Regions from separate parts of the Kocuria sp. HSID17590 genome, predicted to be linked through region 3. Evidence: riboswitches for the same ligand, from Rfam matches in the RefSeq annotation. Region 3 holds a riboswitch; each other region holds the start of a gene.
What was found. Region 3 has a riboswitch for S-adenosylmethionine ahead of D8M39_RS01385 (LLM class flavin-dependent oxidoreductase). Riboswitches for the same ligand answer to the same signal wherever they lie in the genome.

Region 1: it holds a riboswitch for S-adenosylmethionine, as region 3 does, so the genes downstream of both, D8M39_RS11405 (bifunctional o-acetylhomoserine/o-acetylserine sulfhydrylase) here and D8M39_RS01385 (LLM class flavin-dependent oxidoreductase) in region 3, are expected to answer to the same signal.
Region 2: it holds a riboswitch for S-adenosylmethionine, as region 3 does, so the genes downstream of both, D8M39_RS11465 (MetQ/NlpA family ABC transporter substrate-binding protein) here and D8M39_RS01385 (LLM class flavin-dependent oxidoreductase) in region 3, are expected to answer to the same signal.
Region 4: it holds a riboswitch for S-adenosylmethionine, as region 3 does, so the genes downstream of both, D8M39_RS04775 (acyl-CoA dehydrogenase family protein) here and D8M39_RS01385 (LLM class flavin-dependent oxidoreductase) in region 3, are expected to answer to the same signal.

Annotation. Positions count from the first base shown of each region.
Region 1 is NZ_RBMB01000041.1:10,943-17,972, reverse strand. Features, by position in the region: gene D8M39_RS11420 (sensor histidine kinase) at 1-585, opposite strand, end outside; gene D8M39_RS11415 (CPBP family intramembrane glutamic endopeptidase) at 647-1,411, shown strand; gene D8M39_RS11410 (VOC family protein) at 1,541-2,179, opposite strand; SAM riboswitch class IV at 2,285-2,403, shown strand; gene D8M39_RS11405 (bifunctional o-acetylhomoserine/o-acetylserine sulfhydrylase) at 2,478-3,920, shown strand; gene D8M39_RS11400 (homoserine O-acetyltransferase) at 3,917-5,083, shown strand; gene D8M39_RS11395 (GNAT family N-acetyltransferase) at 5,263-6,078, shown strand; gene D8M39_RS11390 (SGNH/GDSL hydrolase family protein) at 6,215-7,030, opposite strand, start outside.
Region 2 is NZ_RBMB01000042.1:1,621-8,650, forward strand. Features, by position in the region: gene D8M39_RS11435 (phosphatidate cytidylyltransferase) at 1-112, shown strand, start outside; gene D8M39_RS11440 (DivIVA domain-containing protein) at 174-800, shown strand; gene D8M39_RS11445 (DUF485 domain-containing protein) at 964-1,353, shown strand; gene D8M39_RS11450 (cation acetate symporter) at 1,350-2,990, shown strand; gene D8M39_RS11455 (GlsB/YeaQ/YmgE family stress response membrane protein) at 3,166-3,429, shown strand; gene dxr (1-deoxy-D-xylulose-5-phosphate reductoisomerase) at 3,603-4,862, shown strand; SAM riboswitch class IV at 4,914-5,028, shown strand; gene D8M39_RS11465 (MetQ/NlpA family ABC transporter substrate-binding protein) at 5,123-6,007, shown strand; gene D8M39_RS11470 (methionine ABC transporter ATP-binding protein) at 6,004-7,030, shown strand, end outside.
Region 3 is NZ_RBMB01000003.1:100,445-107,474, reverse strand. Features, by position in the region: gene cls (cardiolipin synthase) at 1-189, shown strand, start outside; gene D8M39_RS01410 (alcohol dehydrogenase) at 420-1,484, opposite strand; gene D8M39_RS01405 (DinB family protein) at 1,697-2,242, shown strand; gene D8M39_RS01400 (hypothetical protein) at 2,404-2,589, opposite strand; gene D8M39_RS01395 (hypothetical protein) at 2,627-3,040, opposite strand; gene D8M39_RS01390 (trans-aconitate 2-methyltransferase) at 3,103-3,774, opposite strand; gene D8M39_RS01385 (LLM class flavin-dependent oxidoreductase) at 3,825-5,231, opposite strand; SAM riboswitch class IV at 5,315-5,429, opposite strand; SAM riboswitch class I at 5,569-5,660, shown strand; gene D8M39_RS01380 (AMP-binding protein) at 5,654-7,030, shown strand, end outside.
Region 4 is NZ_RBMB01000009.1:60,323-67,352, reverse strand. Features, by position in the region: gene D8M39_RS04780 (M18 family aminopeptidase) at 1-1,316, shown strand, start outside; SAM riboswitch class I at 1,380-1,471, shown strand; gene D8M39_RS04775 (acyl-CoA dehydrogenase family protein) at 1,650-3,047, shown strand; gene D8M39_RS04770 (glyceraldehyde-3-phosphate dehydrogenase) at 3,171-4,586, opposite strand; gene D8M39_RS04765 (carbohydrate kinase) at 4,954-5,886, shown strand; gene D8M39_RS04760 (YbhB/YbcL family Raf kinase inhibitor-like protein) at 5,992-6,513, shown strand; gene D8M39_RS04755 (HAD family hydrolase) at 6,520-7,030, shown strand, end outside.

The DNA.
Region 1 (7,030 bases), on a different contig from region 3:
GGCCTCGAGCTCCTGGCGCTCGATGGCCGCGTTCCACGCCCGGTCGCCGAAGACCCACGCCCCGGCAAAGTAGGCGATGTTCACGAGGAACTGGATCGCCGCGATCGCCATGTAGGCGTTGACGCCGCGCTCACCCACCTCCGGGTCCGTGAACTGGTCCACGGTGCTCCAGCCCAGCCACACCGCCATTCCCACGGCCACGGCCGCGCGGGACCACGTGGCGCGGCGGCGGTCCGGGCACCACGCTCCCACCGAGTAGAAGCCCAGGAACAGCACCACCTGGGAGGCGTACATCTCGATCCCCGCCCACGTGCCGAGCGCGAAGTACACGAGGGACACCGCCACCATCACGGCCACCGGGAAGCGCCGCCGCCACGCGAGCGGAGCGGCCAGCACGACGGCGCCCAGGGCCACCCACCCGACGTCCGCCTTCCACGGCACCGCCTGCGCGAAGTCGGAGAGGTACACCAGCTCGACGCCGGCCAGGGCTAGCACGCAGGCCGCCAGAGCATCCCGTCGGCGCCACCCCGGCTGCAGGGTGCGATGGGGCGGGGAGGTGTCCGGGGCGGCGGGGCTCGGGCGCATGGCTTCACCCTACCGAGGTCGCTCGCGGGGGCTGCCCGGGTGCACCACGCACAATGGCGGGGTGACCGCCTCCCTCGACCCCTCGCCCCGCGTGCCGCGCGCCGACCTCCGGATGCAGATCCTGCTGGTGCTCGGGGTGTCCCTGGGCGCCTCCGCCGTGTACTCCGTGCTGGACCTCGCGGAGATGGCACTGCGCTCCTCGATCGCGGAGAGCTCCACGACACTCAACCAGCCCCTGAGCCCGCTGCCCGTGCTGGACGCCCTGCGCCGGCTCACCGGGATCTGCTTCGCCCTGGTGCCCGTGGCGCTCGCGCTGTACCTGCTCGCGGGCACCGCGTCCCGCATCCCGGCCGTGCTGCGCGGCATCGGCGTGGACGGGCGGCGCCCGGGGCACGACGCCGCCTGGGGGCTCGCGCTGTTCGTGGTGATGGGCGGTGGCACGCTCGGGCTCTACCAGGCCGGGCGGGCCCTCGGGATCACGGCGGAGATCACCACGTCCACGCTGGGGACCACGTGGTGGACCGTCCCGCTGCTGCTCCTCACCGCCCTGCGCCATGCACTGGTGGAGGAGATCATCGTGGTGGCGTTCCTCGCGGACCGGATGCGGCGGCTGGGGCGTTCGTGGTGGATGGTGGCAGTGGTGTCCTCGATGCTGCGCGCGAGCTACCACCTGTACCAGGGCATCGGCCCGGCGCTCGGCAACCTGGTGATGGGGCTCGTGTTCGTGTGGCTCTACCGCCGCGGTGGGCGGCTCGCCCCGCTGCTGCTCGCCCACTTCCTGCTGGACGCCGTGGGGTTCCTGGTGCCTCAGCTCCTGGACGGTTAAGCGCCAGCCCGGGGGCGAGGCTGATGGGGTCCGCAATCATGGTGCCCCCCATGGCTCGCCCCGACGACGGACCGAGTCGCGGGGCCGTGCGAGCGGCGTCGTCGAACCCGGAGGGCTCGGTGCCCCGGATCAGATGGTGACGGGCCCGTCCGGCGTGCCGAAGGTGACCGCCAGAAGACCGGGCGTGCCGTGGGGAGCGGACCACGTGACGTCCACCGAGCGCAGGACGTCCTCCACGGGGCCGCCGAGCCAGTCCGTCACCCGCTCGGGGGAACCAGCGATCTCCATGCCGGTCAGGCTGACGTCCGTGAGGCGCGCCTGCGAGGGGTGCATCTCGTCCGCGGAGTCGAAGTGGATCATGAACGGCAGCTGCGGATCCGCGATCAGGCCCTTGACGCCGATCTGGTGCCAGTCCAGGCGGCGGCCGTCCGGGAAGATCCGGCCGCCCGGCGCGGAGGGTCGGCCCAGCTTCTGCTCGAACGGGGCAAGGTCCGGGACCTCCACGACCCACCCGAGCCAGCCGCCGCCGGCCTCCGAACGTGCACGCACGGCCTGCCCGAACGGCGCCTTGTCCGCGGCGGGGTGCTCCAGCACGGTCACGACCTCCACGTACTGGTGGTCTGTCAGCGGCAGGATCATGTTCCGGGTGCCGAAGCGGGGATGGACCCCGCCCTTCACCGGCTCGATCCCCAACCGGTCCGCGATGCGTTCGGTGGTGGCCTCCAGGCCGTCCGGCTGTGCTGCGAAGGAAACGTGGTCCAGCTTCATGCAGTCATCGTGGCACCCGTCACACGGGCCTCCAAATCCTCGGGTGCAACACTGCGGACACCGGACTTGACGTGGCAGCGGCCGGGTTCCCAAACTGGAGGTCTAGGTCACGAGAGTCAGCGTCAAGCCCCAGCTTGCTGACCGGCAACCCTCCCACCGCGGCGGGGTGCCCTGGGTGAAGACCTGGCCGGGACGTCCTCCGACGCCCACGGCAAGCGCGGGCCACCGGTCGCCCGTTCGTGCGGGCACCGTGCGGACAGTCGCCTGGCCCCTAATCCTTCCGAGAAGGCGAATGGCCATGAGCACAGCACCCACCCCCGACAACCCCCAGGACTGGGCGTTCGAGACACGGCAGATCCACGCGGGGCAGAACCCGGACCCCGTGACGGGTTCACGGGCCCTGCCCATCCACCAGACCTCGTCCTTCGTGTTCCCTGACGCGCACACCGCCGCGGCCCGGTTCGCGCTGCAGGACATGGGCCCCATCTACTCCCGCCTGACCAACCCCACCACCGAGGTGGTGGAGAACCGCCTCGCCTCCCTGGAAGGGGGAGTGGGGGCGCTGATGGTCTCCTCCGGGCAGGCCGCCGCAACCCTGGCCGTGCTCAACCTGGGCGGGGCGGGCACGCACGTGGTGGCCAGCCCGTCCCTCTACGGCGGCTCGTACAACCTGCTGCGCCACACGCTGCCGCGGTTGGGAGTGGAGACCACGTTCGTGGCGGACCCGGACGATCCGCAGCAGTGGCGGGATGCCGTGCGGCCCTCCACCGTGGCGTTCTTCGGAGAGATGATCCCCAATCCCCGCAACGACGTCCTGGACGTGGAGACCGTTGCCGGGATCGCCCACGAGGCCGGGGTGCCGCTGATCGTGGACAATACCGTGGCCACCCCGTACCTGGTGCGGCCCATCGAGTGGGGCGCGGACATCGTGCTGCACTCGGGCACCAAGTTCCTGGGCGGTCATGGCACGGCGATCGGCGGATTCATCGTGGACGCGGGGCGCTTCGACTACGGCGCGGACCCGGAGCGGTTCCCGGGCTTCAGTCAACCGGACCCTACGTACAACGGCCTGGTGTACGCGCGGGATCTGGGGGAGGGCGGAGCCTTCGGCGTCAACCTGTCCTACGTGCTCAAGGCCCGTGTGCAGCTGCTGCGTGACCTGGGCGCATCCATCTCCCCGTTCAACGCCTTCCTCATCGAGCAGGGGATCGAGACGCTGTCACTGCGCGTGGAACGCCACGTTGACAACGCCCAGCGGGTGGCGGAGTGGCTCGAGGCCCGCCCCGAAGTGCGCTCGGTGTCCTACGCGGGGCTGTCGTCCTCGCCGTGGCACGGGCGGGCTCGCAAGTACGCCCCCCGAGGAGCCGGTTCCGTCCTCGGTTTCGTGCTGGAGGGCGGCAAGGAGGCGGGAATCTCGTTCGTGGACGCGCTGAGCCTGCACTCCAACGTGGCGAACATCGGGGACGTGCGGTCCCTGGTGATACACCCGGCGTCGACGACACACGCGCAGCTCTCCGAGGACGAGCAGCGCGCGGCGGGCGTGGAGCCCGGCTTCGTGCGGCTCTCGGTGGGCACCGAGGGGATCGAGGACATCCTCGCGGACCTCGAGGCGGGCTTCTCGGCGCTGGCCGCCACGGAGTCGAGCGCGCCCACCCGCACCGGGCCAGGCGCGGACCCCGCCGCTGGCACGGACGGTGGCTCGACGGCGCGTGCGGGCGCGGACGCCGAGCCCGCGGCATGACCGTGAGGCAGACGGACCCGGCGGTGCGCCGGGACGGTGTGGTGCGGGCCGCGGAAATCGGGGAGCTCACCCTGGAGTCCGGGTTCCGGCTGCCTGACGTGCGCCTGGCGTACGAGACGTGGGGCGAGTTGGCCCCGGACGGTTCCAACGCGGTGCTTGTCGAGCACGCGCTCACGGGTGACTCGCACGCGGCGCGCGGCACCACCGTGGGCTATGGGGACACAGCGCCCTTCGACATGGACGGCCGCCGTGCCGCCGCGGACGCCGGTGGCTGGTGGGACGGTCTCATTGGACCGGGCGCGGCCATCGACACCAACCGCTGGTTCGTCGTGTGTGCGAACATCCTGGGCGGCTGCCACGGCAGCACGGGCCCCGCGAGCCTCGCCCCGGACGCCACGCCGTGGGGCTCGCGCTTCCCGCGCATCACCGTGCGGGACACCGTGGCTGCGGAGGCGCGGCTCGCGGACCGGCTCGGGATCCGGCGATGGAGGCTTGTTGTGGGCGGCTCGATGGGCGGTGCCCGCGCGCTGGAGTGGGCCGTGTGCCACCCCGAGCGGGTGGCGGCGTGCGCGGTGATCGCCGCCAACGCCCGCGTGAGTGCGGAGCAGCTCGCGTGGGGTCACGCGCAGGCGCTCGCCATCCGGCAGGACCCTCGGTTCTGCCACGGCAACTACTACGCGGGCCCGCACCCCGTCGAGGGGCTTGGGCTGGCACGCCGGATCGCGCACATCACCTACCGCAGCGCCCACGAGCTCGCCGCCCGCTTCGACCGGGAGGCCCAGCCGCGGGAGGACCCTGCGGGCACGCACCCGGGCACCCGGGGCCGCTACCGGGTGGAGGGCTACCTGGACCACCAGGCGGGGAAGCTTGCCGCGCGCTTCGACGCGAACGCGTACCTCAGCGTCAACGAGACGCTGATGTCCCACGACGTCGCCCGCGGCCGCGGCAGCCTCCGGCGGGCTCTCGCCCGCACCAGCTGCGAGTGGCTCGTGGCGGCGGTGGACTCGGACCGGCTGTTCCCGCCCGAGGAGTCTGCCGAGCTCGCGGCCGCACTGCCGGGTGAGCACGAGGTGCACACCATCACCTCCCCGAGCGGGCACGACGGCTTCCTGCTGGAGACCCCGCAGGTGGGTCGACTGCTGCGAGCGGTGCTGCCGGACTGACGGACGTGCCCTGCGCGACGGCGCCCGCACCCCGGGAACGGGAGCGGGCGCCGTCGTCGTGGGACGTGGCGGGGAGGCAGGCCACGGCATGACACCGTCCGGGCGGTCTCGGAATGCCCCCTGGACGCGCAGGGGTGGGGGCCTTGCCATGGACGGCGGGCGGTGCCACGCTCTGCCACATGCAAACCGGAACACTGCTCGATGCCTACGACTCGCAGCTGCGGGGCGCCGCCGAGATGGCCGACGCGCCCGACGTGCTGCGTCTCGGACCCCTGCTCGCCGGGGTGTTCCCAGCGCGGCGGCGCGCCTTCGTCTCCTCCGCCCCCTTCTCGATGGGCGGGGCAGAACTGGACGACCTGATCGCGGAAGTGATCGCGACCTGTGAAGCGGACCCGCGCGTGGACCACATCTCCTGGAAGACCCGGTCACACGACCCGCTGCCCCGCCTGCTGAGCCGACTCCAGCACCACGGTTTCGCCCTCGGGGAGCCCGAGACGGTCATGGCGGGTGAGGCGGATGCGGTCGCCGCCGCCCTCGCCGGGCAGGAGCCCCTCCGGGGGTACGCCGTGGAGCGGGCCGCAACGGAGGTCCAGCTGCGAGAGGCGGAGCACCTGGCAGGACGGGTTTTCGAGGACTCGCCGGAACGCATCCGGCTCCAGCAGGACCAGCTGGTCGAGCGGTGGCGAAGCGCCCCCGAGACGTTCGAGATGTGGGCGGTACGCGACGGGGACGGCCAGGTGGTCTGTTCCGGGCGCCTCGAGTTCCCCGACCGTACTGACTTCGCGGGGCTCTGGGGCGGCGCGTGCCTGGACGAGCACCGTGGGCGCGGGCTGTACCGGGCCCTGGTGGACCAGAGAGCCCGCTCGGCCCGGGACCGGGGGCGGTCACTGCTCCACGTCGACTGCAGCGAGTACTCGCGGCCCATCCGCCAGCGGGTGGGGCTCGTGCCCGTCACCACGGTGAGATCGGCCACGCGCACGTGCGCCTCACCGTGACGGCGACGAGCCCTCGCATCCGTGCTGGTGGCCCTGCGGCGCGTGCGGCTCGGTGGCGGTCTGCGCAGGACGGCGCCCGCACCTCGGGAAGGGGAGCGGGCGCCGTCGTCGTGGGGTTCAGCAGAGTAGTGGGCGCTCAGGCCTCCTCGGCCTGCTCCGGGATCTGCTCGCCCGCGCCGGGGATCGTGGCCTGGCCGAACGCGGGGCGCTTGGCGGTGACGTAGTCCCCGGAGCTGCGGCGCCGGATGCGGCGGCCCACCCACGGCACCAAGTACTTGCGGGCCCACACCATGTCGTCCCGGCGGGCCTCGCGCCACGTGCGCTCGGGGTGCCCCTCGGGGTGGTCCGGCGTGAGGCCGTGGTCCACGCCCAGGCAGTCCAGGGTCTCGCACGCGATGAGCTGGTGGCCCAGCGGGGAGAAGTGCAGGCGGTCCGGGGCCCACATGCGCGGATCGCCCAGCTGGTGCAGACCCCACAGGTCCACCATCACGGCGTCGTGGCGGGCGGCCACCGTGCGCACGTTCTCGTTCCAGATGGCCACGCGCCCGCGGATGCTGCGCAGCACGGGGGTGTTGCCGATGTCCGGACCGTCGAACATGGCCACGGTGGCACCGGTGGCCGTGATCTGCTCGATCACCGCGTCCAGGCGGGAGGCGATGTCGTCGGGATCCGCAGCGGGGCGCAGCATGTCGTTGCCACCCGCGCTGATGGTCACGAGGTCCGGTCGCAGCTCCAGGGCCGGCTCCAGCTGCTCGTCCACGATGGGCTGGAACAGCCGGCCGCGGATGGCCAGGTTCGCGTAGGCGAAGTCGTCCGTGGTGCGCGCAAGCTCCTCAGCCACGCGGTCGGCCCAGCCCCGGAACCCGCCCGGGACGGAGTCGTCGGGGTCGCCCACACCCTCCGTGAAGGAGTCGCCGATGGACACCATCCGGTGCCAGGGGTGCGGCGGCTG
Region 2 (7,030 bases), on a different contig from region 3:
CATGGGAACGCTGCTGCCGGGCCACGGTGGCGTCATGGACCGGATCGATTCGATCCTCTTCGCCGTGATCACCGGTTACGTCATCTTCGAACTGTTCAGCGTCCTGGGATGAGCCGTGGGCGGACGGCGGCGACGGCCGCCACCCGCCCGCGCACGGACGGAAAGGGCTTCACATGACCACGCAGCAGCCCCGCTTCGAGCGGGTGGCGGACCACGCCTGGGGGTACGACCCCGCGCAGGTGGACGACTTCCTGGACCGTGTGCGCGCCCTGCGGGCCGCGGAGGACGGGTCCCGGGAGTACCGGGAGACCGCCGGGGACGGGGTGCCCGACGCCGACGGCGTGCGGCACGTGGGCAGCCGACAGATCCGGGAGCGCGTCTTCGACAGGGTCCGCGGCGGCTACGATCCCGCCGTGGTGGATCCCCACCTGGACGAGCTCGAGGACGCGATCTTCGCCGAGGAGCAGCGCGCCTTCGTGGCGGAGCACGGGGTGGCCCGCTGGGACGAGCACGTGGAGCTGCTGGGGGAGCTGCTGCTCGGCCGGCTGAACCGGCCCCGGACGCAGCGCTTCCGGCGCCCCGCCACGCACCGCACGCCCGGCTACGCCGTGGCGGACGTGGACGTGCTGTGCGACCGGCTCGTGGAGCAGCTGCGCAGCGCGCCGGAGGTGGACCCCCGGATGCTGCGGGAGGCGGTCTTCCGCTCCGCGCAGGGGCAGCGCTGCTACGAGGAGCAGCAGGTGGACGCGTTCCTGGACCGCGCGGTGGAGTTCGTGCTGGCCCTGCGCACCCGCGCGTGACCGGACGCCCCCGGCATCTGTGTATACACAGATGTTGGTGATTTAGTGAGGTCCCCTAACTAATCCGCGTCACATCGCGGATTTTTTGCATCATTGACCGGCGCCACTGTGTCTTTGGATACACAGACCGTACTGTGTTCCTCATCACACAAGGAGGCACACAATGGCGTCCACGCCCCCTGTCGATCCGAACGGCTCCGTCGCCACGACCGGCATCGACTTCCCCGCAGCGCAGCGCTCGACAGAGTTCCAGCGGTTGCGCTCCACCCACCGTTCGTTCGTCTTCCCCCTCGCGGTGGCGTTCCTGGTCTGGTACCTGCTCTACGTGGTGCTGGCCATCTACGCCCCGGGCTTCATGTCCACGCGAGTGGCCGGGAACATCAACCTCGGACTCGTCCTGGGCCTGCTGCAGTTCGTGACCACGTTCGGCATCACCGCCGCCTACGTGCGCTTCGCGAACCGCACGCTCGACCCGCAGGCCACCGCGCTGCGCGAGGACCTCGAATCCCAGCAGTCCCACCGGGCTGAGACCACCCAGGAGGCCCGGCCATGATCGCCGTCCCCGCACTGTCCCTGCCGCTCGTGCCGCTCGCGGACACGCCCACCTCCACCGTGGGCAACCCGGCGATCAACATCTCCATCTTCGTCTCGTTCGTACTCGTGACGCTCGTGGTGGTGATCCGGGCCTCGAAGTCCACGGCCACCGCGGCGGACTACTACGCCGGCGGCCGCTCGTTCTCGGGAACGCAGAACGGGCTGGCCATCGCGGGCGACTACCTCTCCGCCGCCTCGTTCCTGGGCATCGTGGGAGCGATCGCCCTGCAGGGCTACGACGGCTTCCTCTACTCGATCGGCTTCTTCGTCGCGTGGCTCGTGGCGCTGCTGCTGATCGCCGAGCCCCTGCGCAACACCGGCAAGTTCACCATGGCGGACGTGCTCTCGTTCCGGCTGCGCCAGCGCCCGGTGCGCGTGGCGGCCTCCATCTCCACGCTGGCCGTGACGTTCTTCTACCTGCTGGCCCAGATGGCTGGAGCGGGCGCGCTCGTCTCCCTGCTGCTGGGCATCGGCTCCAAGGCCGGGCAGTCGCTCGTGATCGTGATCGTGGGCGTCATCATGATCGTCTACGTGCTCGTGGGCGGCATGAAGGGCACCACGTGGGTGCAGATCATCAAGGCGTGCCTGCTCGTGACCGGCGTGGCCGTGATGACCGTGTGGATCCTGGCCATGTTCGGCTTCAACTTCTCCTCGATCCTCGGGGCGGCGGTGGAGACCAACAACAACCCGGCGATGCTCGAGCCCGGGCTGAAGTACGGCGTGAGCGAGATCTCCAAGCTCGACTTCATCTCCCTGGGCCTCGCCCTGGTGCTCGGAGCCGCGGGTCTGCCGCACGTGCTGATGCGCTTCTACACGGTGCCCACCGCCAAGGAAGCCCGCAAGTCCGTGGTCTGGGCGATCTCGCTGATCGGCCTGTTCTACCTCTTCACCCTGGTGCTCGGCTTCGGTGCGGCTGCGCTGATCGGTTCGGACCGGATCAAGTCGGCACCGGGTGGTGTGAACTCGGCAGCCCCGCTGCTCGCCTACGAACTGGGCGGTTCCGTGCTCATGGGTCTCATCGCGGCGGTGGCGTTCGCCACCATCCTGGCCGTGGTCGCGGGCCTGGCCATCACGGCGTCGGCGTCGTTCGCGCACGACATCTACACCTCCGTGATCAAGAAGGGGAACTCGGACCCCCGGCAGGAGCTGCGCGTGGCCAAGACCACCGTGGTGATCATCGGCGTGATATCGATCCTCGGCGGCATCGGCGCCCAGGGGCAGAACGTGGCGTTCCTCGTGGCCCTCGCCTTCGCCGTTGCGGCCTCCGCGAACCTGCCGACGATCCTCTACTCCCTGTACTGGAAGCGCTTCACCACCCGCGGGGCGGTGCTGTCCATGTACGGAGGTCTGATCCTCTCCGTGGTGCTGATCGTCTTCTCGCCGGTGATGTCCGGCTCGGAGACCTCGATGCTCCCGGACGCTGATTTCGCCATCTACCCGCTGTCCAACCCGGGCATCATCTCCATCCCGGCGTCCTTCCTGCTCGGGTTCATCGGCTCGATCACGGAGCGCCGCAGGGAGGATCCGGTGAAGCAGGCGGAGATGGAGGTTCGCTCCCTCACCGGCGTGGGCGCGGAGAAGGCCGTCAACCACTGACCGGGGGCGCTGCCTCCAGGTTCCGCGGCTGTCGTCCGCAGGGCGGGAGCGTGTGCTACACCACCCTGTGACCTGTGTCCTTACGCCGGAAACAAGTAGTAGAATGATGGTGGTTCCCTGAACACGATCACAGCGGACACCCGCCTGTGTGACAAACGTAACTAGAGGTGGAGACATGGGCATTTTCAGCTGGATCATCCTCGGTCTGATCGCGGGCGCTCTCGCCAAGCTGATCCTTCCGGGCAAGCAGGGTGGCGGGATCATCGTCACCATCATCCTCGGCATCGTGGGCGCGTTCCTCGGTGGCTGGATCGGGTCCATCATTCCCGGTCTGCACGCCGGTATCGACGAAATCAGCTTCGGCACCATCATCACGTCCGTGATCGGCGCGATCATCGTGCTGCTGATCTACGGCTTCGTGGCCGGCCGTCGCCGCTGAGTCCACAGCGGTCGCACTGACCCAGCGAACAAGGGCGTCACCTCCGGGTGGCGCCCTTGTTCCGTACCCGGGTCCGTATCCGTGCCCCAGGCCGTGTCCGCACCCGGGCGGGTCCGCGTGCGTGCCAGGGGCCGAGCACGCGGGATACTGGGGGCATGACTGAGACCCGCGCCATGACCCCCGACCTCGACGCCGCCACCAGGGATGCCCCCCGCCGCCTGGTGATCCTGGGGTCCACGGGCTCCATCGGCACGCAGGCCCTGGACGTCGTCGCGGAGGCCGCCGGGCTGCGCAGGCCGGGGGAGGGTGTAGGTCACTCGCCGTTCGAAGTCGTCGCCCTCGCTGCAGGCAGGTCCAACCTGGATCTGCTGGCCCGCCAGGCCGTCGCCTTCCGGGTGCGGGCCGTGGGTACGAGCGGTTCCGCGGACGACGCCGCCCGCCTGCGCGAGGCGCTCACGGCCGCCGCCCGCGCGTCGTCGTCGCCCGTGCCCGAGATCCTGCACGGCTCGGACGCCGCGGAGCGGATCGCGGCGTGGGAGGGCGCGGACCTGGTGCTCAACGGGATCACCGGCAGCATCGGACTCGCTCCCACGCTGGCCGCGCTCGGGGCGGGTCGGCGGGTGGCGCTGGCCAACAAGGAGTCGCTGATCGCCGGCGGCCCGCTCGTCAAGCGCGCGGCGGCGGCCACTGGACTCACGGACGCCCTGATCCCGGTGGACTCGGAGCACTCCGCAATTGCCCAGGCGCTGCGCTCCGGCACGGCCGCGGAGGTGGACCGCCTGGTGCTGACGGCCTCCGGCGGTCCGTTCCGCGGGATGACGCGCGCGCAGCTGGCGGAGGTGACCCCCGAGCAGGCGCTGCGCCACCCCACGTGGGACATGGGCGTGATGGTGACCACCAACTCCGCGACCATGGTGAACAAGGCCCTGGAGGTGCTGGAGGCGAGCCTGCTCTTTGACGTGCCGCTGGAGCGGATCGACGTCACCGTCCACCCGCAGTCCGTGGTGCACTCCATGGTCCAGTTCGTGGACGGCTCCACCCTCGCGCAGGTCTCGCCGCCGGACATGCGCCTTCCCATCGCGCTCGGCCTCGGCTGGCCCCACCGTGTGCCGGGCGCGGCCGCCGCGTGCGACTGGACGCGGGCGGCCGAGTGGACCTTCGAGCCGCTGGACCCGGTGGCGTTCCCCGCCGTGGAGCTCATGAAGAGCGCGGGAACCACCGGCGGCACGGCACCGGCGGTGTTCAACGCGGCCAACGAGCAGGCCGTCCACGCCTTCCACCGCTCGCAGCTGGGTTTCACGGAGATCGTGGACGTGGTCGAGCGGGTGCTGGGGGAGCACGACGTCGTCGCGCAGCCGGGTCTCGAGGACGTCCTGGCCGCCGAGCAGTGGGCCCGCCGTGTCGCGGACGAGCGCATTGCGGGGCGCCGTTGAGGTCCCGGGGCGTCACGGTTCGTCACACGTCGCGTGCTACGATTCTGCGCGGATGACGAGATCCGGCGCGTAGCTCTGGCTGGCCGGACGGCAACCCTCTCCCGTAGCGGGGTGCCCCAGATGACCATCCGGCCGCGATTCGATGCGATCACGGCAAGTGCGGTTTTTCTCTGAAATGGCACATGCCTGATCTGCACCCTCCGTCCAGTGCGGGACCGTTTGCGCGGCGCAACCACTCCCGACCCTGGAAAGGCACGATCATGCGAACCAAGCGTCTGATTCCCCTCGTTCTGGCCACCACCCTGGGCCTCACCCTGACCGCGTGCGGCGGCGGATCCGAGAGCTCGGACCCGGCAGCGGACGGCAAGATCACCATCGGCATCGTGGGAGCCACGCCGGTCCAGGACGCCTTCAAGGAAGTGGCCGCGCAGAACGACGTCACCGTGGAGTTCGTGGACTTCAGCGACTACAGCCAGCCGAACCCCGCCCTGAAGAGCGGGGACATCGACATGAACTGGTTCCAGCACATCGCCTACCTCGCGGACTACAACAACAACTCCGGGGACACCATCACACCGGTGGGCTCCACCTCCATCTTCCCGCTGGGGCTGTACTCCAAGACCCTGAAGTCCGTGGACGACTTCAAGCAGGGGGACGAGATCGCGGTTCCCAACGACTCGATCAACCTGTCCCGCTCGCTGAACCTGCTCGAGCAGCAGGGCCTGGTGAGCTTCACCAAGGACACGATCGCCCCCACCGAGCAGGACGTCGACAAGGACAAGTCCAAGGTCACGGTGCGCCCGGTCTCCGCGGAGCAGACCGTCCTGTCCATGGACTCCGTGGCCGCGTCCGTGGTGAACAACGACTTCCTCGACCGTGCCAATCTCGAGCCCGAGTCCGCACTGGCTCAGGACGACCCCACGGCGGACAGCGCCAAGGTGTACGACAACATCTTCGCGTCCACCGAGGCCAACGCGGACGACGAGACCCTGAAGAAGGTCGCCGGGTTCTACTACGACGACAAGGTCCAGGAGGCCGAGAAGAAGGAGACCAAGGGCACCGCGGTCCCCACCAAGGTGGACCAGCAGGAGCTCAAGGACCTCCTCACGCGCTACTCCCAGGACCTGAAGGACCAGACCAAGTGAGTGCAGCCCCCGCCGCCGGGGACACCCTGGTCAGCTTCCGCGACGTCAGCAAGGTCTTCACCACCGGGCCCAAGCGACGCCCCCGTGAGGTCACCGCCGTGGACGGTGTGACCCTGGACGTCAAGCGCGGGGAGATCTTCGCCGTGATCGGCTACTCGGGCGCGGGAAAGTCCACCCTGGTGCGGCTGATCAACGGTTTGGAGACCACCACGTCCGGCACCCTGGAGGTCGGTGGCCAGCAGGTCAGCGGCCGGTCGGAGACCCAGCTCGCCTCCGTGCGCCACAACATCGGGATGATCTTCCAGCAGTTCAACCTGTTCACCTCGCGCACCGTGGCCGGGAACATCGAGTACCCGCTGCGCCGGGCGGGGTGGAAGCCCGAGGAGCGCCGGGCACGTGTCACGGAGCTGCTCGAGTTCGTGGGGCTCACCGAGCGGGCCCGCAACTACCCGGAGCAGCTCTCGGGCGGGCAGAAGCAGCGCGTGGGCATTGCCCGGGCGCTCGCGTCCAACCCCGAGCTGCTGCTCGCGGACGAGTCCACCTCCGCGCTGGACCCCGAGACCACGCAGGAGGTTCTCGCGCTGCTGCGCCGGGTGAACCGCGAACTGGGGATCACCGTGGTGCTCATCACCCACGAGATGGACGTGGTGCGTGCCATCGCAGACCGCGTGGCCGTGATGGACAGCGGTCGCGTGGTCGAGGTGGGGACCACCGCAGACGTCTTCGCGCACCCGCAGGCCGAGACCACCCGCAAGTTCGTGGGCTCCGTGATGCACACGGTGCCCAACGCCGCGGAGGTCGAGAAGCTGCGCCGCGAGCACCCGGGACGGCTGGTCATGGTGGACGTGCGCGACCAGAACCGGATCGGCGAGGTGCTCTCGGACGCAGCACGCACGGACGTGCGCTTCAACATCGCCTTCGGAGGGATCTCCATCCTGCAGTCCAGGTCCTTCGGGACGCTCACGCTGTCCCTCACGGGCCCGCCGGACGCCGTCGAACGGACCGTCGATGCCCTCCGGGCGG
Region 3 (7,030 bases):
CGCTCCTTCGCCCTGGACCTGGAGGTCTCCGTGATGATCGTGGACCGCGGGTTCCGCGAGCGCATGGAGGAGGTCGTGGAGCAGTTCGCGGCCCACTCCACCCGCCTGGACCTCGCCGCGTGGGAGCGGCGCTCCCTGGGCCGCAAGTTCGTGGAGAACGTCTGCCGCCTCACCTCCGGGCTGCTCTGAGGGGCACGACGACGCCGCCGCACAGGCACCCCTGCCGCCCGGTCGCCTTTCGGAATGCTCCCCTTTCTGTGGGGCGCGCCCGCGCCGTGAGGCACCTCGGCCCCACTCCGCGGCACTCCTCCCTGATGCTTCCGTGGTACGCCCCCGGCGCGCGGACGCCGCCGCCACCCGGGGCAGCCGGGTGACGGCGGCGTCGTCGTCCTCTCGCGCGGCGCCCGCGCCGCGGCGGCTCAGGAGGCCACGAGCACCGCGCGGCCGTTGAGGGTGCGGTTGCGCAGGCCGTCCAGGGACGCGTTGACCTGCTCCGCCGTGAGCGGGACCTCCTGGATGGGCGGTTTGGGCAGGTCCACGTCCTGGGCGAGCTGCACGAGCTCCTTGAGCTCCGGCAGGCTGCCCACGAAGTTGCCGCGGATGTTCAGCAGGTTGAACGCGGTCAGCGCCGTGGGGAACTGGTACTGCCCGCCGAACAGGCCCACGCTGACCAGGGTGCCGCCGTTGGCCATGGCGAAGAGCGCGGCGTTGGAGGTGTCCCCGTTGTTGACGAGGTCGATGGCGGCGGCGATCTTCTCCCCGCCGGCCCGGACGATGTCCCCCACGAGGTCCTCGCCACCCACCGTGACGGTCGCGGAGGCACCCACGGCGCTCGCGTTCTTCAGCGCCGCTTCGCTCATGTCCACGGCCACGATGTTCTCGTGGCCCAGGGCCTTGAGCACCGCGATGGTCATCAGTCCCACACCGCCCGCGCCGATCACGGCCACGGGCTTGTCCGCGGGCAGCGGCATGATCTTCTTGACCGCCGAATAGGAGGTCAGACCGGAGCAGGCGAGCGTGGCGCCGAAGGACGGGTCGATGTCACCCAGCGGCACCAGGTAGCACTCGTCCGGAACGTGGACCTCCTCCGCGTAGCCGCCGCGGCGCTGCACCGAGAGATTGCGCTTCTTCCCGCTGCAGTAGTTCTCGCGGTCCTCCTGGCACGCCTGGCACTGCCCGCAGCCGATCCACGGGAACACGATGTACCTGGTGTCCCCGGGCTGCACGGTGGCCTCCGGTCCGGCGTCGACAACCTCCCCCACGATCTCGTGGCCGAGGACCACGGGGTACTGCGCGCCCGCCGCGGTCAGTTCGTAGCGCCCGGCGCTGCCGAGGTCGAAGTACCCGTCCTGGCAGTGCACGTCCGAGTGGCACACCCCCGAGTTCGTGATGCGGATCAGCACCTCGGAGCCCTGCAGCTCGGGGCGCTCCACCTCGATCTCCTCCGCCGGCGCACCCGGCTCGGCGTGGGCGAAAACCTTCATGGCTACTCCTTCGTAGCAGTTGCATTCGTGCGGCTCGCAGTGTGAGCCACATCATCACTGTAGGCCGCACCGCCCGGATGCCGGACCGGCGCGCCGGGGCCCGCCACCCCGCCAGGTGATGTGCCCCCGGGGCCCGCACGACGACGTCGCGCGCACAGCTTTGTCGCGCGCCGCCCGGCAGACAGGGCCGCGGCAGGGTCTACCGTGAGCCCATGGACACACCGCAGCAGGATGAGCAGGGCCGCCCCGAACCACCGCAGCAGGGCGACGAGACCGCCACGCTGCTGGGGTTCCTGGACCACCTGCGCGCGACGATTGCGTGGAAGACCGAGGGGCTCAGCACGGCGCAGCTGCAGGAGCGTCCCCTGTCCAGCACCATGACCCTGGGCGGAATGCTGCGGCACCTCACCTATGTGGAGGACCACTGGTTCTGCCACGTGCTCAGCGGGCGGCGGCAGTGCTCCCCGTGGGACAGCGTGCAGTGGGAGAAGGACCCGGACTGGGACTGGAACTCCGCGTCCGAGGCGGACGGGGATGCCCTGCGAACGCACTGGGCCGCCGCCGTGGAGCAGTCCCGGCAGCGGTGGGAGAACTTCGCCGCATCGCACGAGCACCCGATGGACGCTCCCGTTGCCCGACCGGTCCGCGGGGACATGAACGCCCGGTGGGTGCTCACGCACATGGTCGAGGAGTACGCCCGCCACTGCGGCCACGCGGACCTGCTGCGGGAGGCGATCGACGGTGCCGTCGGGGAGTGAGCCCCGGACGATCGACGGCGCCTGAGCCGACCCACGTGCCCGAGCCATGCCACTCGGCGTCGGCCTCGCGATGGCACGGCTCAACGGCGGGCTGAGCGGGCTGCCGTCATTCCACCCGGCACCCGCAGCTCACCGGGTACCCGTCTGGCTATGCACCGCGGCTAAGCATCATTCCGGGCAGTGGCGCGCCTCGGCACAGAGAGTTGCCGAGCGCGCGCGTCTCGACGCATGTTCAACCCGATTCCCCCGACGGCGATGAGGAATACGAGCCCGCCGAGCCACAGCGCATGAGGGACGCGGATCGAGCCGATGTTCAGATCCTGGCCGGTCAGGCTGATGCCGAGCATGAGCGCTGCCTTCAACCGGCGGTTCGGGGCTCTCTGCTCAAGCGTCCCGGTCCAGCAACCCCTTGTACCGCTCGGCCGTGAGCTTCGAGAAGATCAGCATCAACAGTGCCGACACGACACTCGCGAGCACGAGGCCCACGGACCAGGGCACCCACACAGAGAACAGCGCGGCGATCACTCCCACGAAGACGACGGCCGAGCAGATCTGGGTGACCGTCCGGTTGCGCGTCAGCGCGTAGAGCAGAGCGTCCACCAGGGTGTCGACCAGCATGAGGGCCACGACGACCACGCACACCGCCAGGAACTGTGCCAGCAGCCTGCCCGCACCCACAGCCTGGTTCTCTCCGACCACCTGCCACAGCACCTGGGGAGCCAGCACCGACAGGGGCAGGCCCGCCAGTACCAGCAGCAGTTCCACCAGGGTTCCCCACTCGGTGAGTTTCCTGCTCAATGCCACGTCCTCCGCTGGTCGTTAAGGATCCCAGACTGCCCTCGGGCGCCGACGCTGCCCATTCACTCCACCCGGCAGCCGCAGCTCACCGGGTCCTGCGGGACCGGTTCCAGGCTGCGCACCGCCAGCAGGTGGCACTCCGGGAAGCGGTGCTCGTCGTCCGGGCGGCTCATGCTGTGCCAGACCTCGCGGAAACCGGCCCGCAGGAGGTGGTCGGCCATGACCTCCGGGTGCCAGCGCCAAGCCGGGGCCACGGCGTGGTCGAAGGAGACGACCGCCCGGCCACGGTCCATCGCCTGGAACGCGAGCATCACCACGCCGCCCTCCGGCATCCGCTCCGCCCACGATTCCAGCACCGCAGGCACGCGCTCCGGCGGCACGTGGATCAGGCTGAACCGGGCGAGCACGCCCGCCAGGTCGTGACCCTCGGCGAGCGCGGTCCACTGCCCAGCGTCCGGGCCGATGACCTCGAAGGGGACATCCGGGTGGCTCTCCCGCGCGATCCCCACCATCGCCTCCGAGGGGTCCACGCCGGTGACGGGCAGCCCTGCCTCGCGCAGCACGGTGGTCACGTGGCCGGTGCCGCAGCCCACGTCCACCACCTGCCCGGCCACCCCTGACTCCTTCACGGAGTCCACGAACGCGCCCACGGCGTGCCGCTCCAGCGGCGTGCGGAAGGGCTCGGGGAACGCGCGCTCGTACTCGTGGGCCAGGGAGTCGTATCCGGGGTTCATGCCTCAACCGTCACACACGCCACTGCACCGCTCAACACCCGCCGAGCGGCTCAGCGGGAACTGGCCGTGGCCACGGAGCACGCGTCCGCGAACGCGCCCCGGTAGGCCGCGGCGGGGTGCGTGTCCTTCACCCGGTCCTGGCCGGCGCCGTAGAGGGACTCGCGCAGGGTGGAGCCCTCGTACTCGGTGCGGTAGCGGCCGCGGGCCTGCAGCTCGGGGACCACGTACTCCACGAAGTCCTCGAAGGAGCCGGGGCTCACGTGGTAGGCCAGGTTGATGCCGTCCAGGCCGCCCTCGTCCACCCAGCGCTCCAGCTCGTCCGCCACGGTGGACGGCGAGCCCACGACCACGGCACCCATGCCTCCCAGGGCGCAGTGCTTGGCGATCTCCTCGCGCGTCCACTGCTTGTCCTTGGCCTGCAGGGTGAACGGCGTGAGGAAGGACTGGATGGAGTCCGTCTTGATGTAGTTCAGGGCCTCGTCCTCCGGGAACTGGGAGAGGTCCACACCGGACCAGCCGCCGATGATCGCCTGGGAGGCTTCGAGGTCCACGTACTGCAGGTAGTCGCGGTACTTCTCAGCGGCCTCCTCGTCCGTGTCCGCGACCACCACGGAGAGCATCGCGTAGATCTTCACGTCCTCCGGGTCCCGGCCCTGGGCCTGCGCCTGCTCGCGGATCTTGTCCGTCATGTAGCGGGTGAGGTCCGGGCGGGTGCCCCCGATGAACACCGCCTCCGCGTGCCGCCCGGCGAACGCCTGCCCGCGCGAAGACGCACCCGCCTGGAAGATCAGGGGCGTGCGCTGCGGGGACGGCTCGGTCAGCCCCGCCCCGGGAACCGTGAAGTGCTCGCCGGTGTGGCGGATGGGGTGCACCTTGGTGGGGTCCGCGTAGACGCCGGACTCGCGGTCCTTCACCACGGCGTCGTCCTCCCAGGAGCCCTCCCAGAGCTTGTAGCAGACGTCCAGGAACTCCTCCGCGATCTCGTAGCGCTGATCGTGCTCGATCTGGCGCGGCAGCCCCTGGTTCTCGGCGGCCGAGGGCAGGTAGGAGGTGACCACGTTGAAACCCACGCGGCCACGTGTGAGGTGGTCCAGCGTGGCGAACTTCCGGGCGAGCGTGTACGGCTGCTCGTAGGTGACCGCGCTCGTGACGCCGAAGCCCAGGTGCTCGGTCACGGCCGCCATGGCCGAGACCTGCATGAACGGGTCGTTGACCGGGACCTGCGCGCCGTCCCGCACGGCCGGGGCCGCGGAGTTGCGGTAGATGTCGTAGATCCCGACGACGTCCGCGAGGAAGAGCGCGTCGAACTTGCCCTTCTCCAGCAGCCGGGCCAGGTTCGTCCAGTACTCCAGGGTGTTGTACTCGGTGGCCCGGGACCGCGGGTGCCGCCACAGCCCGAAGCTCTGGTGGTCCACACAGGTCATGTCGAACGCGTTGACGGAGATCCGCTTGCTCATGTGCCGGTTCCTCGAAGATGACGCGACCCGCGCCCGTGCACCGCCCGCGGCGGCCATCAGCGGGTCCAGCGCGCGTGTGTGCGGCGCCGTACTTGCCGCATGCGGTGTGCCATGCGGCCCGATCCTCACCTGGGGCACCCCGCTACGGGAGAGGGTTGCCGTCCGACAAGCCAGGGCTGAACGTCGGAACTCGTGATCGTCTCGGTCCAGAGTCTAACCACGCCCCTCGCCGGGCGAAGCCCCACGTGACGCCGCATGACCCCGCACGCCACCGATCCCCGTGGGCTGTCTCACACCAACTTGCATCCCCGCTCCGGGTGCCCGTTGAATGAGGGCGTTCCCATCCGGAGCGGCTGAGAGACCTGGCTCGTCGACGTCGCAGCAACCGGCCCCACGCGGGCGAGGTGCTAATGCCAGGAACGATGGAGTTGATCGACATTTCTGCGTTCGCATACTCGGACCCCCACGCCCCCACCTCGAATCCCGCGCTCGTCTCGGACGAGGCGCGCGTCGCGTTCTGGGCGGAGCAGGCCGGCAGGCTGGACTGGGCCGAGCCGTGGCACACCACCCACCGCTTCGAGAAGCCCCGGCGCACCGGGGCGGACGAGGACGGCAACCCCACCTACACGGTCCCGGAGATCGCGTGGTTCGAGGGCGGGAAACTCAACGTGTCCTACAACTGCGTGGACCGTCACGTGGCGGCCGGGCGGGGCAACCACGTGGCCCTGTACTTCGAGGGCGAGCCCGGGGACCGTGCGGTCTACACCTACGCGGACCTGCAGCGGGAGGTCTGCAAAGCCGCCAACGCCCTGCTGGACCTCGGCGTGGAGAAGGGCGACCGCGTGGTGGTCTACCTGCCCGTGATCCCCGAGACGGTCGTCATCACGCTGGCGTGCGCGCGGATCGGAGCGGTGCACTCGCTGGTCTTCGGCGGGTTCTCGGCGGAGGCGCTGAAGTTCCGCGTGGAGGACACCGGAGCCAAGGTGCTGGTGACCACGGACGGGCAGAACCGGCGCGGCGTCGTCGTCCCCGTCAAGGAGGCCGCGGACGAGGCGTGCAGCGGCGAGAACTCGATCGAGCACGTGGTGGTGGTGCGCCGCACCTCCCGCCCAGGCCGCACCGACCTGCCGCGGGGCACGCGCGGGCTGCGCTCCAAGGACCAGGAACTGGTGCCGTGGACGCCCGGGCGGGACGTGTGGTGGGACGAGCTCACCGCGCGCGCCTCCGAGGTCCACGAGCCCGAGGCGTTCGACGCGGAGACCCCGCTGTTCATCATCTACACGTCCGGGACCACGGGGAAGCCCAAGGGCCTGGTCCACACGATGGGCGGATACCTGGTGCAGACGGCATATACCCACGCGCTCATGTTCGACCTCCTGCCGGACGTCCCGGAGGCGAGCGGCATCCTGCGCCCGGACGAGCTGTCCGCCGTGAACGACCCCGCCAAGGTGGACTCGACCGTCCACTGGTGCACCGCGGACCTCGCGTGGGTCACCGCGCACACCTACGAGATCTACGGGCCGCTGGTCAACGGCGTGTCCGAGGTGATCTACGAGGGCACGCCCAACACCCCGGACTACGGCCGCCACTTCGAGGTCATCGAGCGCTACGGCGTGACCAACTACTACACCGCGCCCACCCTGATCCGCTCGCTCATGGGCGCGTTCCCCAGGGGCCTGCCGCCGGTCTACAACCTGTCTTCGATCCGCCTGCTCGGCTCCGTGGGCGAATCCATCAACCCGGAGGCGTGGCGCTGGCTGCGCGCGCAGGTGGGCCGGGACGAGGTGCCGTTCGTGGAC
Region 4 (7,030 bases), on a different contig from region 3:
AGGCCGCTTTCGCGCGTGGTCTGGGGGAGTACGTCACCGCCTCGCCCAGCCCGTTCCACGCCGTCGCCACGGCCGCCGCCGCGCTGGACGCCGCCGGCTTCACGCGCCTCTCGGAGACCGAGGCCTGGCCGGAGGGCCCCGGGGGCCGCTACTACGCGGTGCGCGACGGCGCCCTGATCGCCTGGGTGCTGCCGCCCGGTGCCGTGGCCGGTGCGGGCTACCGCGTGCTGGGCGCCCACACCGACTCGCCGGGCTTCAAGCTCAAGCCCCGCCCCACCACCGTCTCCCACCGCTGGTACCAGGCCGGGGTGGAGGTCTACGGCGGCGCGCTGCTGAACTCCTGGCTGGACCGGGACCTGCGCTTCGCCGGGCGCCTCGTGGTGCGCGGGGAGAACGGACCCCGCGAGGTGCTGAGCGCCACCGGACCCGTCGCCCGGATCCCGCAGCTCGCCATCCACCTGGACCGCAGCGCCAACGAGGCCCTCACCCTGGACAAGCAGCGCCACACCCAGCCCGTGTGGGGCGTGGGGGACGCGCAGGACGCGGACTTCCTGGCGGTGCTCGCGCGGGCGGCGCACGCGCCGTCGTCGGCCGGTGAACAGGCGTTCGAGGCCGTGGCACCGGAGGACATCCTGGGCTACGACATCACCGTGGCGGACACCCAATCTCCCGAGCTCATCGGGGCGCAGTCCAACCTGCTCGCGAGCGGGCGGCTCGACAACCTGACCTCGGTGTACGCGGGACTGCGCGCCATGACCGATCACGTGGCGGAGCTGGAGGCCGCTCCGCACGTGAGCATCCTGGCGGCGTTCGACCACGAGGAAGTGGGCTCCGAGACCCGCTCCGGTGCGGGCGGACCGTTCCTCGAGGACGTCCTGGAACGCATTGCGGCCGCCCGCGGGCAGTCGCGGGAGGAGCACCTGCGGGAGATCGCGGCCTCGGTGTGCCTCTCCTCGGACGCCGGGCACCTGGTGCACCCCAACTACGAGGGCCACCACGACCCGGTCAACACGCCCGAGCCCGGCCGCGGGCCCCTGCTGAAGATCAACGCAAAGCAGCGCTACACGACGGACGCCGTGGGCGCCGCACTGTGGGCCGGGATCTGCGAGGACGCCGGGATCGGGTACCAGGAGTTCGTGGCGAACAACGACATCCCGTGCGGCTCGACCATCGGGCCCATCACCGCCACCCGGCTGGGGATGCGCACGCTGGACGTGGGCGTGGGGCTGCTGTCGATGCACTCGGCGCGCGAGCTCGTGCACACCGGGGACCTGCTGGCGCTGAACGCCGCGGTCGCGAGCTTCTGGAAGGGCTGAGCCGGTCACGGGAGGACACGCGCGTTGACACCCTCGCCGCCCGCGTGATGAATTGAGCGCGTAACGCCATCCAGAGCGGCCGAGAGACGTGGCTCGTCGACGCCGCAGCAACCACCCGTGTCACGGGCCGGTGCTCCCGCCACGGCCGATGGACAGTGCTCTGCTCCGCTGACCGCTTCGGTGACCGTCGCCTTTCCCGCGGCGGGCTCGTCCGCGCCCCACGTGCGCGGGCGTCGCCCGGGGGTGGCCGGGTCCACCGCGCGGTCCTCGTGCGCATCCCGGCCTGAGGGGCACGGCGCGCGGTGCGGGTCCGACGCAGGGAGCCGTCAGCGCATGAGCACCACCCAGATCACCGAATCCCCCCGCACCCTGGCCCGCGAGGCCGCCGCACGGGACGTGGCCGAGGAGGCCGCCGCTGCCACCGCGCTGCGGGAGGCGGCCGCCGCCGGGGCGGTCACGGACGACGCCCGCGCCACCCGCTTCCCGCCCACCGGCGAGATCCCCACCGAGGAGCTGCTGCGGGTCTTCCGCCCCGTGTTCGCGCGGATCGCCGAGCGCGCCGTGGCCCGCGAGCAGGACCACGAGCTGCCGTTCGAGTGCTTCGGCTGGCTCAACGCGCTGCGCTTCGGGGCGCTGACCCTGCCGGTGGCCCGGGGCGGCTACGGCGCCACTCTCGCGCAGACGGTGGAGCTGCTCGTGGAACTCGCCGCCGCGGACTCCAGCGTGGCCCACGTCTACCGCTCCCACCTGGGCTTCCTCGCGAGCCTGGGCGCGGAGGAGGCGGACGTCTGGTTCCCGCGCGTCGCGGCGGGCGAGACCGTGGGCAACGCCGCCACCGAGCGCTCCGGCGCCGCGCTGGGCACCGCGGCCACGAGCCTGGTCCGCTCGGAGCCGGACGGCGCGGTACAGAACGGCACGGCGCCGGACAGTGCGTGGGAGCTCAACGGCACCAAGTACTACTCGACCGGGTCGATCTTCTCGGACTGGATCCAGGTCACCGCGCAGATCCCCAGACAGGAGGCCCGCTCCCACGCGCTCGTGGGCAGCGACTGGGACGGCGTGGAGATGGTCGACGACTGGGACGGCTTCGGGCAGCAGCTCACAGGCACGGGGACCACCCACTTCCGCGGTGTCCGGGTGCCGGCGGAGAACGTGCGGAACAGGGACGGTCGCAGCACGCAGGAGACCGCGGTCTTCCAGCTGGTGCTGCTCTCGGTGGAGGCGGGCATCGCGGTGGCCGCCGCGACCGCCGCGGCGGATCAGGTGCGCGCCCGGACCCGCGGCTTCAACACCGGCAACGGTGCGGTGACCCGCGAGGACCCCCAGGTCCTGCAGCGCGTGGGCGAACTCAGTGCCCAGGCGGCCGCGGCGCGCGCCATCGTGCTGCAAGCCGCGCGCGACGTCGACGCCGCCGTGGGCGTTCTCGGCCAGGACCCCCGGATCACGGACCCCGAGGAGCTGACGAACGCGTGCGAGCTCGCCGTGGCCCAGGCCCACGTGGTGGTCCCGGGGCTGGTCAAGGACGTCACGGACGGGATCTTCGACGTCCTGGGCGCCTCGGCCGTGTCCCGCTCCAAGGCCCTGGACCGGTTCTGGCGCAACGCCCGCACCATCGCCACGCACAACCCGGTGATCTACAAGGCGCGCATCGTGGGCGACCACCGAGTCAACGGCACGCCCATGTTCGGGCTCAACGCGATCGGCGAGGTCAGCCGCTCCGCGACCTCCTGACGGGACGTCCTGAGAGGACGGAGGCCGGCGGCCCCCGTGACCACCGACGACGGCGCCCGGCGACCCTCCGCGGGGAAGGTCACCGGGCGCCGTCGTGCCGGGGCACTGCCGCGAAAGGGCTGGCTACGGCAGCTGCAGCATGGAGATGTCCGCCATGCGGGCCATGACGCGCACCACCTGGCACGAGTAGCCGAACTCGTTGTCGTACCAGACGTAGAGGACCACGGAGTTGTTGTTCACGATGGTCGCGAGCCCGTCCACCACACCGGCGCGGCGGGAGCCCACGAGGTCCGTGGAGACGACGTCCGGGGAGTCCACGTAGTCGATCTGCTTGCGCAGGGGCGAGTTCAGGGACATGTCCTTGAGGAACGCGTTGACCTGGTCCTTGTCCGCCGGGGCGTTCTCCAGCTGGAGGTTCAGGATGGCCATGGACACGTCCGGGGTGGGAACGCGGATCGCGTTGCCAGTGAGCTTGCCCTGCATCACGGGCAGGGCCTTGGCCACGGCCTTCGCGGCACCGGTCTCCGTGATCACCATGTTCATGGCGGCGGAGCGGCCGCGGCGGTCGCCCTTGTGCCAGTTGTCGATCAGGTTCTGGTCGTTCGTGTAGGAGTGCACGGTCTCCACGTGGCCCTGCACGATCCCGTACTCGTCGTTGAGGACCTTGATGACCGGGGTGATCGCGTTCGTGGTGCAGGACGCCGCGGAGAGGATGGTGTCCTCCGGGGAGATGTCCTTGTCGTTGACGCCGCACACGATGTTCTTCATCTCGCCCTTGCCGGGGGCGGTGAGCAGCACCTTGCCCACGCCCTTGGCCTGCAGGTGCTGGGAGAGGCCCTCCTCGTCACGCCACACGCCGGTGTTGTCCACCACCAGGGCGTCGTGGATGCCGTACTCGGTGTAGTCGATCTCCGAGGGGGAGTTCGCGTAGATGAACTGGATCGGCACGCCGTTGGCGGTGATCACGTTGTTCTCCTCGTCCACCGTGATGGTGCCGTCGAAGGAGCCGTGCACGGAGTCGCGGCGCAGCAGCGAGGCGCGCTTGACGAGGTCGTTTCCGGGCTTCTTGCGCACCACGACGGCGCGCAGGTTCAGGCCCGTGCCGTCGTTGCGGTTGAGCAGGATGCGCGCGAGCAGCCGGCCGATGCGGCCGAAGCCGTAGAGCACCACGTCCCGGGTCTCGGCGTCGTTGCTGCCGTGCTGGCCCACCGCGGGGGCGAGCGCCTCGCGCAGGTACGCGTCCAGGTCCGTGGCGCCGGACTCCGAGAAGCCCTGGTAGAGCTTGGCGACGTCCACGTTGCAGGCGCCCAGGTCCAGGCCGCCCAGGGCCGTGACGATCTCCAGGGTCCTGTCCAGGGGCAGCTCCTCGCCCAGGATGCGGCGCGCGAAGCGGTGGACCTTGATGATGTCCGTGACGGACTTGTGCACCAGGGAGCGCCCGAACACGGTGGTGACAACCTTGTTGTTGCGGTGCAGCTGCCCCACCAGGGGGACCAGCTGCTCGGCGAGGGCTTCTCGTTCGGACCAGGTGGCGCTCATGAGCAACCTTCTTCCTCGGCCCGGGACGTCGTCGTCTGGGCCGTCTTGGAGTCGCGCGACGGTGCGCGGACTGGCGGGGTGGCGCGCCTCGTGAGCGGCGCTGCTCGTCGCCGCCCAGTTTACGGGTCCGCGGGGGCGGCCCCGATCTGTGCCGCAGGATGACGCCGCGGCCCCCACAGGTGGCCCGGGGGTGGCATGGTCTGGGCACGACGTCGAAACGCCGCCACTCGAGCGCCCCGCCCGAGGGAGCGGCCCGAACGGGCCGTCCGGGCTCGACGTCGTGGTCGGACGTCCCGCACGTGCCCTGCCCATGCGCGCGGTCCTCCACAGCCGGGTCACGGGCGCCCCCTTTTGCTACCGTGGTGCCATGTTGACGGTGATCGGCGAGGCCCTCGTGGACGTGGTGTCCCGCAGCGGCGCAGAACCCCGCGCGCACGTGGGCGGAAGCCCCATGAACGTGGCCGTGGGACTCGCCCGGCTGGGCCAGGAGGTCCAGTTCCTGGGCCGCTACGGGCAGGACGACTACGGCCACCAGGTGGTGGAGCACCTGCGCGGCAACGGTGTGGCGCTGCCGTTCGAGGCGGACGCCCGCCCCACCTCCGTGGCCCAGGCGAACCTGGACGAGCACGGTGCGGCCACCTACGACTTCCAGCTGGACTGGTCCCTGGACGTGGACTCCGCGCGGATCGACGAACTGCTGGAGGACACCTCCCTGCTGCACGTGGGCTCGATCGGCGCGATGCTCGAACCCGGCGCCACCGTGGTGGGCGAGGCCGTGGAGCGCGCGCAGCGCACCGCCCTGGTCTCCTACGACCCCAACTGCCGCCCCACGATCATCCCGGACTCCTCCGATGCGCGCGCCCGGGCGGAGCGGATCGTCGCGCTGTCCCACGTGGTCAAGGCCTCGGACGAGGACCTGCTCTGGCTCTACCCGCACCGCAGCGTCGAGGAGACCGCGCGCGCCTGGCTCAAGGCCGGGCCCCGTCTAGTGGTGGTCACCCGCGGCGGTCAGGGCCCGTGGGCCGTGAACCGAGGCACCGGGTCCGACGGCGTGTCCGTCCCGGCCGCGCACGTCACCGTCGCGGACACCGTGGGCGCCGGGGACTCCTTCATGGCCGCGCTGCTCTCCGCCCTCGCGGACCGCGAGATCCTGGGCGCCTCCGCGGCCACGTCCCTGGAGGAGCTCAGCGCGGACGAGGTCACCGAGTTGCTGCTCTACGCCGCGGCCGCCGCCGGGGTCACCGTCTCCCGCGCCGGGGCGGACCTGCCCACGCGCGAGGACCTGCCCGTCACCTCCTGACCCGCCGGGGCCCACTCCGTGGCGGCCCGCACTGCTGGGGCCCACATCCTTGCGGCCCCGCCCGGTCATCAGAAGCCCGATCCGCACGACGAGAGGAACACCGTCATGTACGACCGCCACCCCTACGCCGACCTGCCCGAGCTCCCCGAGTTCACCGTGACGTCCACGGACGTGACGGAGGGCGCCACGTTCGCCACGCCCCAGGTCTCCGGGATCATGGGCGCCGGGGGAGAGGACGTCTCCCCGCAGCTGTCCTGGAGCGGCGCTCCCGAGGGCACGAAGTCCTACGTGGTCACGATGTTCGACCCGGACGCCCCCACCCCCAGCGGGTTCTGGCACTGGTGCCTGTCCAACATCCCGGCGGACGTGACGGAACTGGCGACCGGGGCGGCGTCGAACCCCCCGAAGGGTGCCGTGAAGCAGCGCAACGACGGCGGCACCGACGAGTACCTGGGTGCCGCGCCTCCCGAGGGCCACGGCCCGCACCGCTACATCATCTGCGTGACCGCGGTGGACGTCCCCGAGCTGGAGGTGGACGAGAGCTCGAGCCCCGCCGTGGTGAACTTCAACCTCTTCTCGCACGCCATCGGGCGGGCGTTCCTCACGCCCGTCTACGAAGTGGCCTGAGCGCGCGTGCCGGAGCACACAGGGCCTTCCGAGCCGCCCGTCCGTCTGATCGCGAGCGACCTGGACGGGACGGTGCTCGGTCACGACTTCCGCTTCCGGCCCCGTACCGTCGCGGCCATCACCGCCGCGCGGGACGCCGGGATCCAGGTGGTCTTCGTGACCGGGCGCCCCTCGCGCTGGCTGCACCCGCTGCACGAGCAGCTCGACGACGTCGGCGTGGTCATCTGCTCCAACGGCGCCGTGATCTACGACCCCGGGACCGAGCGGATCCTGGAGGCGAGCGTGTTCGACGTGGGCGATGCCGTTCCCGTGGTCGAGGACATCACCCGTGCCTGCCCCGGCTCGCTGTTCGCCGCGGAGACCCTGGACACCGTGCACACGGACCTCGGCTGGTCACGCACCGACCGCATGGAGATCGAGGGCATCACGGAGGCCCCGCTCACCGAGTCGCTGACCCCGGGCACGGAGGTGGTCAAGCTGCTGGCCAAGCTGGACGACGCCGATCCCGCCGCGTACT